DNA from 2 places in the Arthrobacter sp. TMN-49 genome. Region 1 is predicted to be linked to the other one. Evidence: predicted binding sites of a transcription regulator. Region 1 holds the regulator's gene; the other holds the start of a gene.
What was found. Region 1 encodes HrcA, which represses chaperone genes, less so after heat shock. Its sites were predicted from a motif close to TTNGCACTCGNNNNNNNCGAGTGCNAA; they were not measured.
Positions count from the first base shown of each region.

Region 1 (6,650 bases):
ACGGTGGCCCGCCGAGCTTGTTTGGCCGCGGCGGCAACCACCTGTCGCCACTTCTGGGGACCTTTAAGCGCCTTGTCCATTTTCCAACGAACTATGGAACGCTCGGCCTGCCACGGAACAACCGCATCAATTCCCAGCTCGGTGGCCGTCTCGATGGCGAGTTCGTCCCGGTCGCCCTTGGCCAGTGCCTGAATGAGGGTGAGCCGAACGGTGTGGACCGGTTCGGCCACAACCGCGGCCACCTGCACCGTCAGCACACCCTGCTCCGCGTTGGTGACCGAACAGACCAGACGCAACCCTGCGCCGTCGCACACGTCAACCGGCTCACCTGCAGTGAGCCGCTTGACCGTGACGGCATGCTTGCCTTCGGCACCGCCCAAGGAGAACGTGGAGCCCGGGCCAAGGCCCACGAGCTCGGCGGGGGTGGCGTAGAAGACAGGGTTGCTCATGGGCGCTAGAGGTTGCCGAGCTTGTCGCGCAGTTTCGCGAACATGCCGCCGCTGGAGACAAGTTTGCCTTCGCTGAAGGTTTCCCCGCGCAAGGCAGCCAACTGCTTCAGGAGCTCCTCCTGGGCGGCATCGACCTTGGTGGGTGTTTCGACATGGATGTGAACCTTGAGATCCCCGCGGCCAAAACCGCGCAGATGCGTCACACCCAAGTTGCGCAGGTTGATGACTTCACCGGCCTGAGCGCCCGGCTTGATGCTGATGGGCTGTTCGCCGTCGAAGGTTTCAAAGCTCAGCTCGGTGCCCAGTGCCGCAGCAGTCATGGGAACGCTAAGTGTTGCGTGCAGGTCATCGCCTTCACGCAGGAAATTGGGGTCATTGTTGACCTTCATCTCCACATAGAGATCGCCGGCCGGACCGCCGGCCGGACCCGCCTCGCCCTGCTGGGCCAGTTGGATGCGGGTGCCCGTGCTGACACCTGCCGGAACCTTGATGGTGAACGTGCGGCGGTCACGTACGCGGCCTTCGCCCATGCACTCGTTGCACGGGTCAATAATCATGGTGCCAAAGCCCTGGCAGGAATTACAGGTGGCCAGCGTCATCACATTGCCCAGGATGGAGCGCACGGGGCGTTGGATCTGGCCGCTGCCGTGGCAGACGTCGCAGGTGGTGGGTGAGGTGCCCGGCCGGCAGCAGCTGCCTTCACAGGTGCCACACGTGATGGCCGTGTCGATTTCCAGCTTCTTGTTGACGCCGAACACTGCCTCACGCAGGTCAATGCGGACGGTGATGAGCGCGTCCTGGCCACGGCGCATGCGCGACGCCGGCCCACGCCCGCCACCGCCTCCGCTGCCGCCGAAGAACGTCTCGAAGATGTCCTGGAAGGCGAAACCCTGGCCGTCAAAGTTGCCGCCACCGCCACCGCCGCCGTTGTCGTTGCCGTTTTCGTTGCCCGTGGTGTCATAGACACGGCGCTTTTGCGGGTCTGAAAGGACCTCGTAGGCGTGTGTCACGGTCTTGAAACGGTCCTGGGCATCCGGGGCGTCATTGACGTCGGGGTGCAGCTTACGCGCCAGTTTGCGGTAAGCCTTCTTGATCTCCTCGGCCGTTGCGTCGCGGGCGACGCCCAATGAATCGTAGTGATTACTCAAAGTGTTGCTCTCTTCAGTGGAATCGGTGGCCGCTTAGCCGGCCAAAATTCTAGACAGGTACTGCGCCACGGCGCGTACGCTGGACATGGTGTTGGGGTAATCCATCCGGGTTGGGCCCACGATGCCAAGCTTGGCAGTTTGGCCCGGCCCGTAACTGCTGGCCACAACTGACGCCTCAGCCAGCGAATCGTGGGGGTTCTCGCGGCCAATGACCACTGCCATTCCCAAGGAATCTTGTGCCATCGCCTCCAAAAGGCGCAACAGCACAACTTGTTCTTCCAAGGCATCAAGGACAGGGCCGATGCTGAGCGGGAAGTCGTTGTTGGATCGGGCCAGGTTGGCCGTCCCCGCCATAACGATTTTGTCTCCGCGCGCATTCCCGGCCAACAGCACCAAGCCTTGGGCCAGGCGCAGTGCCGGTCCCTGCTCGGGCAGTTGGACAGTCAGCGGTATCCTGGCCACAGCTTCAGGCAGACTTGCCACCGTCAGTCCGTGCAAGCCGCTCAAGAACACTTGCCGCAACCCAGCCAACATGGCGTCGTCAACGTTTGCGCCGACGTCGATCACGTTCTGCTCAACCTTGCCCGAGGCCAAAATCAACACCACAAGAACCTGGCGTGCTGCCAGGGAAACAAATTCAATGTGGCGCACTGTGGCACCGCCCGACCGCGGGTACTGCACCACCGCCACCTGATTTGTCAGATGGGCCAACGTCTTCACTGTCCGTTCCAGGACATCGTCAAGATCGGTGGCACCCTCCAACAACGCGGCAATGGCGCGGCGTTCGGCGGCAGAAAGTGGTTTGACGGCGGACAGCTGGTCAACAAACAGCCGGTAACCCTTGTCCGTGGGTATGCGTCCCGAGCTGGTGTGCGGGGCGGCAATGAGGCCTTCTTCTTCCAGCGCCGCCATGTCGTTGCGGATGGTGGCACTGGAAACGCCCAAGTGGTGCCGTTCAACCAGCGCCTTGGAGCCAACGGGTTCGCGTGTGTGCACGTAGTCTTCAACAATGGCCCGCAGGACCTCCAACTTCCGTGGTTCACTCATTCCCGTCACCTCCTTTCAATGGCGCTGAAATCTCTTGGCAGCACTGCGTGTACTGCCGGCCGTGGTGCTCCGCCCGACGGGCACAGGTCTGTGCCGCTACCGGGGCGGGGCTAATACGAGCCGTTAGCACTCTACCCAACCAAGTGCTAAGTCTAATACTTTTTGTCCCGCCCCACCCCTGGCACTGTGACCATGGCGAACCGGAACTAGTGTCCCTTCTGCGGTTAGCATGGGTTTTCACAGCTGCAGCGTTCGCCATGAGCGTTGCCCCGAGAATGAAGAGTCAGGTTTTAGCGTGGAATTCAACCAGTGGGGTCCCCAAGATTTGAGCGCACCGCCCGTGCGGACACTGCCAAAGGTGGAGGCCGTTTCCGGGCTGGTGGTTGAAGACCAGCAAACCGGCTGGGTGGGTGCTGTTGTCCGGCTGGAAAAATCTGGCGGCATGCACATTGTGGAGCTTGCTGACAGGCGCGAAAAAATCAGGGCGTTCCCGCTGGGTTTTGGGTTCCTCTTTGAAGGCGAGGCCGTTGAGCTCATTGCCCCGCGCCTTGTGGCGGCTAGGCAAACCCGGCTCACAGCCTCAGGCTCGGTGAAGGTTGCCGACACCCGCGCCAAGGTGGCCAAGGCCAGCCGCATCTGGGTGGAAGGCAAGCACGACGCCGAACTCGTTGAGAAAGTCTGGGGAGACGATCTGCGCGTTGAAGGAATCGTGGTTGAGCCGTTGCGCGGCATCGACGATCTGGCCGCCGCCGTGGCAGATTTCTCCCCCGGCCCGAACCGCCGCTTGGGTATTTTGGTGGACCACCTGGTGCCGGGATCCAAAGAATCCCGCATTGTGTCCAATCTCATGAAGTCAACTGGCACACACAACAACGTCTTGGTGGTGGGCCACCCGTACGTGGACGTGTGGCAGGCCATCAAACCGGCCACCTTAGGCATCCCGGCGTGGCCTGTTATCCCGAGATCTATGGAATGGAAGCTGGGCATTCTGAAGGCCTTTGGCTGGCCCCACAGCACTGCCGAGGACATTGGTCTGGGATGGCAACGGCTGCTGTCCCGGGTGAATTCCTATGCCGATTTGGAACCATCGTTGTTGGGTCGCGTGGAAGAAGTGATTGACTTCCTCACAGCACCCGTATCCTAGAGAGTGGCCAGCGATATGTTGGCCAGTAGTTTCGCTTTTTGAAAGGCTTGTCATTGTGAGTCATCCGGTAACCCAGCAGAATGGTCCCGTCAAGCCGCCACTCACCCCATCAGAAGACAAGCAGTGGGCGTTTATGGCCCACTGCGGCGGCATTCTGGGTTGCGTTCCGGCACTGTTGATCCACAGGTATGTGGCCCCCCGTGGCCGATTCACCGCCCAGGAGTCCCTTGAGGCCCTGAACTTCACCTTGCCACCCACAGCCATCGCCGTGATGCTGAACCTGCTGGGGTTTGTTTTGACGTTCTTCAACCCGCAGCTCGGCACGGTGTTTTTCCTGCTCGCACTGCTCGTGTGGGCGTTCCTGACAGTCTTCTCCGTCATTGGCGCGGTAAGCGTCAACAAGGGACAGCCGTACCGCTACGCCTTGAACCCGCGCCTGCTGAAGTAACGCCAAACTCAAGTAACCCGAACTGACCCGCAGAAAACGGCGAAAATCGCGCTAAAAGCGCGGATTTTCGCCGTTTTCTGCGGGTCAGTTCGGGTTGGGGGCTAGTCCAGGAGTGCCCGTGTCACGGCGTCGCCCAGGAGGCGGCCCTTGAGGGTGAGCACCAAGGTGCCGGCGAAGGCCTTGAGCGGGTCAACCAGTTCTTGGGCGATGAGCCCGGCGACTGCCTTGCGCGCTTCGGGGCTGAGGGTGTTGATGGCCAGCCCCTCGGACAGGCGGGACGTCAGCATGATGCGCTCCATGGCCCGGGTGTCGGCGTCAAGGGTTTCCCGCCCGGCGGCAGGCGACTCGCCGGCATCGAGCCTGTTGGCGTAGGCGGTGGGGTGCTTGACGTTCCACCAACGCACACCACCCACGTGGGAGTGGGCACCCGGGCCGATCCCCCACCAGTCGTCTCCTCGCCAGTACGCCAGGTTGTGCTGGCAAGCATCCTCCGGTGTGCGTGACCAATTGCTGACCTCATACCAGGACAAGCCGGCCGCGCTGAAGAGCGCGTCGGCAAGCTCATACTTCACGGCATGGTCGTCATCGTCGATGTTCGGCACTTGGCCGCGCCGAATCTGGGCGGCCAGCTTGGTGCCCTCCTCCACAATGAGCGAGTACGCAGAAATGTGGTCCGGGTTGTAGCTCAGGGCCGTGCGCACGGATGTTTCCCAGTCCGCGATCGACTCGCCCGGGGTGCCGTAGATCAGGTCGACGCTCACGTTCAGGCCAACCTCGCGCGCCCACGCGACAGCCTGCGGCACACGTTCGGGCCGGTGGGTCCTGTCCAGGACCTTCAAAACGTGCGGCACGGCCGACTGCATGCCGAAGGACACGCGGGTGAAGCCGCCGTCGTACAGCTCTTGCAGCGACTCCCTGGTGACGGAGTCCGGGTTGGCTTCGGTGGTGACCTCGGCACCATCCTCGAGCCCCCACTGCGCGACGGCGGCACCCAGTATGCGGGTCAGGTCGCCCGCGGGCAGGAGGGTGGGCGTGCCACCGCCAAAGAACACTGTGCTGAGCTTGCGCGCAGGCAGGCCCGACGCAACCATGGCCCGGGCGGCAAATTCCACTTCACGAACGGCAGTTTCGGCATAGGCGTCCTGTGAGGCGCCGCCACCCAGCTCCGTGGCCGTGTAGGTGTTGAAGTCGCAGTAGCCGCAGCGCACGGCGCAAAACGGGATGTGCGCGTAGAGGCTGAATTTGCGGTCAGCCGCGCCGACGGCAGCCTGCGCGGGCAGGATGCCGTCGGCGGGAGCCGGATCGCCGAGGGGTAAAGCGCTGGGTGTCACTTCTTTGACTTGTCCTTGGGTGCTTCGGCAGTTGTCAGCGCGGCAATGAAGGCTTCCTGGGGAACCTCAACGCGGCCCACCATCTTCATGCGCTTCTTGCCTTCCTTCTGCTTTTCCAACAGCTTGCGCTTACGGGAAATGTCACCGCCGTAGCACTTGGCCAGGACGTCCTTGCGGATGGCGCGGATACTCTCACGGGCAATGATGCGGGCACCGATGGCAGCCTGGATGGGCACCTCGAACTGCTGGCGGGGGATCAGCTCACGGAGCTTGCCGGTCATCATGACACCGTAGGCGTATGCCTTGTCCCGGTGGGTGATGGCGCTGAACGCATCCACCTGCTCGCCCTGGAGCAGGATGTCCACTTTGACAAGGTCCGCGACCTGATCACCGTCGGCCTTCCAGTCAAGGGAGCCGTAGCCGCGGGTCTTGGACTTCAAGATGTCAAAGAAGTCAAAGACAATCTCGGCCAATGGCAGGCGGTAGCGGATCTCCACCCGGTCCTCGGACAGGTAGTCCATACCGCCCAAAATGCCGCGGCGTGTCTGGCACAATTCCATGATGGCGCCCACGAACTCGGTGGGAGCCAAGATGGTGGCGGCCACCATGGGCTCGCGCACCTCGGCGATTTTCCCTGACGGGTATTCGCTGGGGTTCGTTACGTGGACAACCTTCTTGTCCTCAAGGGTGACTTCGTACTCCACGTTGGGGGCTGTGGAGATCAAATCAAGGTTGTGTTCGCGTTCCAGGCGCTCACGGGTGATTTCCAGGTGCAGCAGGCCAAGGAAGCCCACCCGGAATCCAAAGCCCAGTGCGGCGGAGGTCTCAGGTTCGTAAATCAGGGCAGCGTCATTGAGCATGAGCTTTTCCAGCGCGTCACGCAGCACCGGGTAGTCCGTACCGTCCATGGGGTACAGGCCGGAGAAAACCATGGGCTTGGCGTCGTGGTAACCGGCCAGGGCCTCTGATGCGGGCTTGTTGAACGTGGTGACGGTGTCGCCCACCTTGGACAGGCGCACATCTTTCACGCCCGTGATCAGGTAACCAACCTCACCCACGCCAAGACCCTTGGACGGAGTGGGT
Region 1 is NZ_JBTNDH010000013.1:88,020-94,669, reverse strand. It holds gene ACX80E_RS08055 (16S rRNA (uracil(1498)-N(3))-methyltransferase) at 1-449, opposite strand, end outside; gene dnaJ (molecular chaperone DnaJ) at 455-1,597, opposite strand; gene hrcA (heat-inducible transcriptional repressor HrcA) at 1,631-2,644, opposite strand; gene ACX80E_RS08040 (DUF3097 domain-containing protein) at 2,940-3,788, shown strand; gene ACX80E_RS08035 (DUF4870 domain-containing protein) at 3,844-4,236, shown strand; gene hemW (radical SAM family heme chaperone HemW) at 4,338-5,567, opposite strand; gene lepA (translation elongation factor 4) at 5,564-6,650, opposite strand, start outside.

Region 2 (6,650 bases), on a different contig from region 1:
GGCCATGGCGATCGCCATGCGGGATTCGGTCACAGTATCCATGGCCGCCGAAAGCAACGGTGTCTGCACGGTGATGCGCTTGGAAACACGCGAGCTGGTGTCAGCTTCGGAGGGGATGACGTTGGTGTGGCCGGGAAGGAGCAGGACATCGTCATACGTCAGGCCGACGAAGGCGAAGGGGTCATGAATTTCAGGCTGGGACACGAAGGCTCCTTGGCGGGGGTAGAACCATTTAAGGGTGTGCACCCGATGACTGGTCCCGTGATTACGGAGACTGTCTGTGCGTTGGTTACAGTCTAAAACGAAAGCGGCCCTGACCCTATTCCCGAGGCCTGGCTCACACCCCGGGCCGCCCTGGTACGCGTTGCAGAACGCGTTGCAGAACGCGTGAGTGAACCCCACAAGTTCCACGGTGCCGCGCGGCGGGGAGGTCGCCGCCCCCTCGCGCAGCCCAGCAAAAAGACGGCGCTTGCGGTTAAAGCGACCGGTATACCGGTGGCTTTAACCGCAAGCGCCGTCTCTTCTCGCAAGGAGAGCGGAGATTAGTGCTGGTGGCCAGCTTCGTCGTCCTCGGCAGGCTTGTCCGTCACAAGAACTTCGGTGGTGAGCACCAAAGCTGCGATGGAGGCTGCGTTGCGCAGGGCCGAACGGGTGACCTTGACCGGGTCGATGACGCCGTCGGAGATCAGGTTGCCGTAGACGCCGGTGGCTGCGTTGAAGCCGAAGCCGTCTTCGAGTTCGCCAACCTTGTGCACAACAACGTAGCCGTCGTGGCCGGCGTTCTGGGCAATCCAGCGCAGCGGCTGGGCAACAGCCTTGCGCACCAGTTCAACAGCAGTTGCTGCATCGCCGGTCAGGGCTGCAACGGTGGCATCCTCGTCGAGAGCCTTGGCGGCCTGAACCAGTGCGGAACCGCCACCGGCCACAATGCCTTCTTCCAAAGCGGCACGCGTTGCGGACACGGCGTCCTCAATGCGGTGCTTCTTTTCCTTCAGCTCAACCTCGGTGGCTGCGCCAACCTTGATCACGCCGATGCCGCCGGCCAGCTTGGCCAGGCGTTCCTGCAGCTTTTCCTTGTCCCAGTCGGAGTCGGTGCGCTTGAGCTCAGCGTGCAGCTGGGCTACGCGGTCGGCAACTTCCTCAGCCGTGCCGGCACCGTCAACGATGGTGGTGTTGTCCTTGGTGACTGTGATGCGGCGAGCCGTACCCAGTACTTCAAGGCCAACCTGGTCCAGGGTCAGGCCGATCTCCGGGGAGACAACCTGTGCACCTGTCAGGATCGCGATGTCCTGCAGCATGGCCTTGCGGCGGTCACCGAAGCCCGGAGCCTTGACAGCAACAACGTTCAAGGTGCCGCGCAAGCGGTTGACGATCAGCGTGGACAGAGCCTCGCCGTCGACGTCTTCAGCAATGATGAACAGCGGCTTGTTGGCAGCGAGTGCCTTTTCCAGCAGCGGCAGGAATTCCTGCAGGCTGGAGATCTTGCCCTGGTTGATCAAAACCAGTGCATCTTCCATGACTGCTTCCTGGCGTTCTGCGTCGGTGACGAAGTACGGGGACAGGTAGCCCTTGTCGAACTGCATGCCCTCGGTGAGGACCAGTTCGGTGGAGGTGGTGGAGGATTCCTCGATGGTGATCACACCATCCTTGCCAACCTTGTCGAATGCCTCGGCGAGCAGGTCGCCAATTTCCTGGCTCTGAGCGGAGATGGCGGCAACTTCTGCAACCTGTCCACCCTCGACCGGGCGGGCGTTCTCCAGCAGCCGCGTGGCAATGGCTTCAACGGAAACCTGAATGCCGCGCTTGAGCTCACCGGGAGCCGCACCGGCGGCAACGTTGCGCAGGCCTTCCTTTACCAGTGCCTGTGCCAAGACGGTGGCCGTGGTAGTGCCGTCGCCGGCAACATCGTTGGTCTTCGTGGCAACTTCCTTGGCCAGCTGTGCGCCGAGGTTCTCGTACGGGTCTTCCAGCTCCACCTCGCGGGCGATTGTGACGCCGTCGTTGGTGATGGTGGGAGCGCCCCACTTCTTATCCAGTACTACGTTGCGACCGCGCGGGCCAAGTGTCACCTTGACGGTGTCGGCGAGCTTGTCGATACCGGCCTCAAGGGCCTTGCGTGCGCTGTCGTTGAATGCAAGCTGCTTAGCCATGCGTTGTGTCCTTTCACGCAAAGACCCCGCGCTCGTAACCTAGAACGGTCCCGGTCGCGGGGGCTTTACAAAGTGGTTACTTGAGCAAAAGTCGTTACTTAACGACGATGGCCAGTACGTCGCGGGCCGAGAGAACCAACAGCTCTTCGCCACCGGTCTTCACTTCAGTTCCACCGTACTTGGAGTAAATGACGACGTCGCCCACGGCAACATCGATCGGGACACGGTTGCCGTTGTCATCAACACGGCCGGGTCCTACTGCCACAACTTCGCCCTCCTGGGGCTTTTCCTTGGCAGTATCCGGGATAACCAATCCGGATGCGGTGGTCAGCTCTGCTTCGAGCTGGCGAACAACAATACGATCCTCAAGAGGCTTAATAGAGACCGACACTCGGACCTCTCCTTCACATGCGTAAATTCTTTGGATGGCTGGCAGTCTTCTTCACCATGTTGTGCGGAGCCCCAACCGTCGTCGCGGTGCCGGCGATGCTCCCATGGCCAAAAAGATAAGCAAGTTAGCACCCTCGGGGTGAGAGTGCTAACTCTGACTCTAGGGAATTGATTAGCACTCGGTCAAGGCGAGTGCCAGCTCGTGGCTTAAAAGTGCGACGTCGGCGGGCGTGGTTTCGCTCACGGCGCACCTTTGGTGCCCACTCGGCTAGCGCCCGCCGGCGTCCAGCAGCAGCTGCGCAATGGCACCCTGGCTCCTGGCCTGGGCGTGCGCCAGAGGGGTGACACCGTTGGCGTCGGCCAAATTGGCGTTCGCTCCGGCATCAAGGAGCAGACGCACCACCTCCTGATGGTCCTCCCCTCCCGTCCCCAAGATCACCGCCTCCAACAGGCCAGTCCACCCAAGGTTGTTGACGTGGTCAACCGGGACCCCTGCCGCCAACAGAATCCGCACAGTGCTGACGTGTGCGTGTTCGCACGCGGGGATCAGAGCGGTGCCGCCATAGCGGTTGGTGCTTTTGACATCGGCACCGTGGGCCAGCGTCAGGGCCAGAATCTCATCGAGTCCCTCCGCGCCGGCATAGAGGAACGCCGAATCCTGCACATCGTCTTGGGCGTTGACGTCGGCACCTGCCACCATCAACGTTTTGGCGGCAGCTACGGCGTTGGACTTGGTTGCCGCCACCAGGGGTGTGCGCCCCTCTGCTCCCTTGAATTCGAGCTCGGCGCCGTCAGCCAGCAACCGGGCCACCGACGTGGAATCGTTGGTGTGGGCTGCGCTGATGAGTTGCGTATTCAAGGTAGCTTGCTCCTGCGGTGTCATTGGCGTCTTGGTGGTGGCCGGGGACGTGTGTGGGGATGCTGTTGGCGGCGCCGAACTGCTCGCCGTGGCTGGTGCCGTGGGCGCAGGGACGGGAGCCTCGCAACTGGCGAGGGTGAGAGCCCCCAGCAGGGCCAGGCCGACGGCGGCAAAGCGGCGCCGCTGCGGAGGCAATGTGAGGTGGTGCGTCATGCCCGCCAGCCTAGCGGTTCGGGCGTGGGCCGGGCACCCCCGGGGCGGAGCCGCTTCAAATTCTCTGGGCGGTGCAGGTCTGTTGGCAACGCTGCAATGGTGCAACGATGTTCCCATGACGAATTCAACAGCGCTGGTGCAGGTGCGGGAGTTGCGAAAGTCCTACGGCGGCATCCACGCGGTGGACGGCATCAGTTTTGACATTCACGAAGGCGAGACGTTTGCCTTGTTGGGGCCCAACGGTGCCGGGAAAAGCACCACCATTGAAATTCTTGAGGGCTACCGGGACCGGAGCGCTGGGGAGGTGAGCGTCCTGGGCGTCGATCCGCAACAAGGCGGGCTGGCATGGAAAGCCCAGCTGGGAATCGTGCTGCAGTCCACTGGTGAGAGCGGTAATGTCACGGTTTTGGAGCAGCTGACCCATTTCGCCAACTACTACCCCAACCCGCGCACGGTGGCGGAGGTCATCGAGGCTGTGGGGCTGGCTGAAAAGGCGACCACGCGCATCAGCAAGCTCTCGGGCGGCCAGCGGCGGCGCGTGGATGTGGCACTGGGCATCATCGGCCGGCCCCGGCTGCTTTTCCTCGATGAGCCCACCACGGGTTTTGATCCCGAGGCACGTCGCCGGTTCTGGGGGCTGATCAACCAGCTCAAGGCCGAGGGGACCACCATCTTGCTGACCACGCACTATCTTGATGAGGCGGCCACCTTGGCGGACAGGGCAGGAGTCATTGTGGGTGGCAAGCTGGTGGATATTGGTTCCATTGATGAGATTGGCGGGGCCGATGCCAAGGTGCCGCTGGTCCGGTGGCGGCAGGACGGTGCGGTCCGGGTGGAGCGCACAACCGAACCGGCCGCGTTGGCCGCCCGGCTCTATGCTGAGGCTGGCGGGGAGGTCCCGGGACTTGAAATTACTCGGCCCAGCCTTGAGGACATTTACCTGTCCATGGTGGGCACCACGACCCAGAGCAACGCAGAAAGTGAGGAGGCAGCATGAGGACTTTGGCGTTGGGCACCTCCCGCATTGGCTATGAGCTCAAACTGTATTTCCGTCAAGGCGATTCTGTCTTCTTCACGTTCCTTTTCCCCATTGTGATGCTGTCCATTTTTGCCGTGGCTTTTAGCACCAGCGGAAACATCGGAACCAAGCCGGATGGCAGCGGCGGCATCTCATTTGCCGCGTTCTATGTGCCGGGCATGGTTGCCGCCGGCATGCTGCTCAGTGGGGTGCAAAACCTCGCCGTGGATATTGCCACAGAAAAAGGTGATGGCACGCTTAAACGCTTGGGCGGTACTCCCCTGCCGGTTTTCTCCTATTTCATGGGGAAGATCGGGATGGTGTTGATCAGTGCTGTGTTCCAGGTGATTCTGCTATTGCTGGTGGCGCGTTTTGCCTTCAACGTGGAAATGCCCACCGACGCGGCTAAGTGGCTGACGTTTGCTTGGGTGTTCCTTTTTGGCGTGGTAACCAGCTGCGTCCTTGGCATAGCTCTCTCTGCACTGCCGCGGACAGGCAAGAGCGCCACCGCGGTGGTCATTCCCATTGTGCTGTTGTTGCAGTTCATCTCCGGCGTCTACCTGAACTTCTCGCAATTGCCGGGCTGGTTGCAAAACATTGCCAGCATCTTCCCCTTGAAGTGGATGGCGCAGGGGATGCGCAGCGTCTTCCTGCCGGCTTCCTTTGAGGTTGCCGAGCCCGGTGGCGCCTGGAACCTAGGCCTCGTGGCGCTCGTCATGGGCTTGTGGCTGGTGGTGGGGCTCATCCTGTGCAGGCTGACGTTCCGCTGGATCCGCAAGGATACCTAGGCGGTTCCCGTCAGCCGGCTCTAGTAGTAAACCGCCAGTGGGCCGCGCGGGCCGTCAATGACCTGCACAGGAGTATCAAAGACCTGGCTCAGCACCTTGTCTGTCATGATTTCCTGCGGCGTACCAAATTCGACAACTTGGCCGTCCTTCACGGCACAAATGTGGTCGGCATAGTGGCCGGCAAAGTTGATGTCATGGAGCACGATCACAATGGTGCGCCCCAATTCCCGCGCTGCCCTGTGCAGCAGCTGCATCATCTGCGCTGAATGCTTCATGTCCAGATTGTTCAAGGGTTCATCAAGGAGGACGTGATCGGTTTCCTGAGCCAGCACCATGGCCACATAGGCACGCTGGCGCTGGCCCCCGGAGAGTTGGTCTAAGTAGCGGTTTTCCAGCTCGTTGAGGTTGAGGAAGTCGATGGAACGGCTGATGACTTCCTCGTCGGCTTTATTCAGGCGGCCCTTGGAGTGCGGGAAGCGGCCAAAGCCCACCAGTTGGCGCACGGTGAGCCGCGCAACAAAGTGGTTTTCTTGGCGCAATATGGCCACGATCTTGGCCAAGTCCTTCGATGAAGTGCTGGAGACGTCGTATCCGGCAATCTCGATGACTCCCGCGTCAAGGCCCAGGAGGCGCCCGATCATGGTCAATAGTGTCGATTTTCCGGCCCCGTTAGGGCCAACCAGCGCGGTGACACCGCCGGAGGGTATCTGCAAGGTCACCGGGCCGATGGCAACCTCGCTGCTGTAACTTTTTGAAACCTCTGTCAGCGTGATCACAGGCGTCCCTTTCGGAGAATGAAGAACAGGAAGACCGTTCCACCCACGGCCTCGATGAGGATGGAAACCACACCCTGGGCGTAGAAAACGTTTTTCATGACGAAGTACGCGCCGGCGAGAACTACAAAACCAATCAGCACGGCAACAGGAAAAACGTACTTGTGGTCATAGGTATCTGCCAGCTGGTAGGCCAACGTGGCCACCAAGAAGCCCAGGAACGTCATGGGCCCCACGAGCGCTGTGGATGTGGCCATGAGGATCGAGACAAGAAACAACACCCGCATCACTTCGAAGCGGTGGTTCAGCCCCAGGTTGGTGGTGGTGTCGCTGCCCAACGCGATGATGTTCAGCCGTTTGGCGTTGAGCATGAGCAAAGTGCCGGCGCCCAGACAAAGCGGGATGGCGATGGGCAGGTAGCTGACATCGGCGTTGGAGACGGTCCCAAACAGCCGGGCG
Region 2 is NZ_JBTNDH010000015.1:82,386-89,035, reverse strand. It holds gene guaB (IMP dehydrogenase) at 1-204, opposite strand, end outside; gene groL (chaperonin GroEL) at 543-2,150, opposite strand; gene groES (co-chaperone GroES) at 2,245-2,541, opposite strand; gene ACX80E_RS09060 (ankyrin repeat domain-containing protein) at 2,809-3,612, opposite strand; gene ACX80E_RS09055 (ABC transporter ATP-binding protein) at 3,728-4,609, shown strand; gene ACX80E_RS09050 (ABC transporter permease) at 4,606-5,418, shown strand; gene ACX80E_RS09045 (iron ABC transporter ATP-binding protein) at 5,439-6,194, opposite strand; gene ACX80E_RS09040 (iron chelate uptake ABC transporter family permease subunit) at 6,191-6,650, opposite strand, start outside.
Region 2: a site for HrcA is predicted at 2,713-2,739, ahead of groES (co-chaperone GroES). Genes of this name have one in related genera too.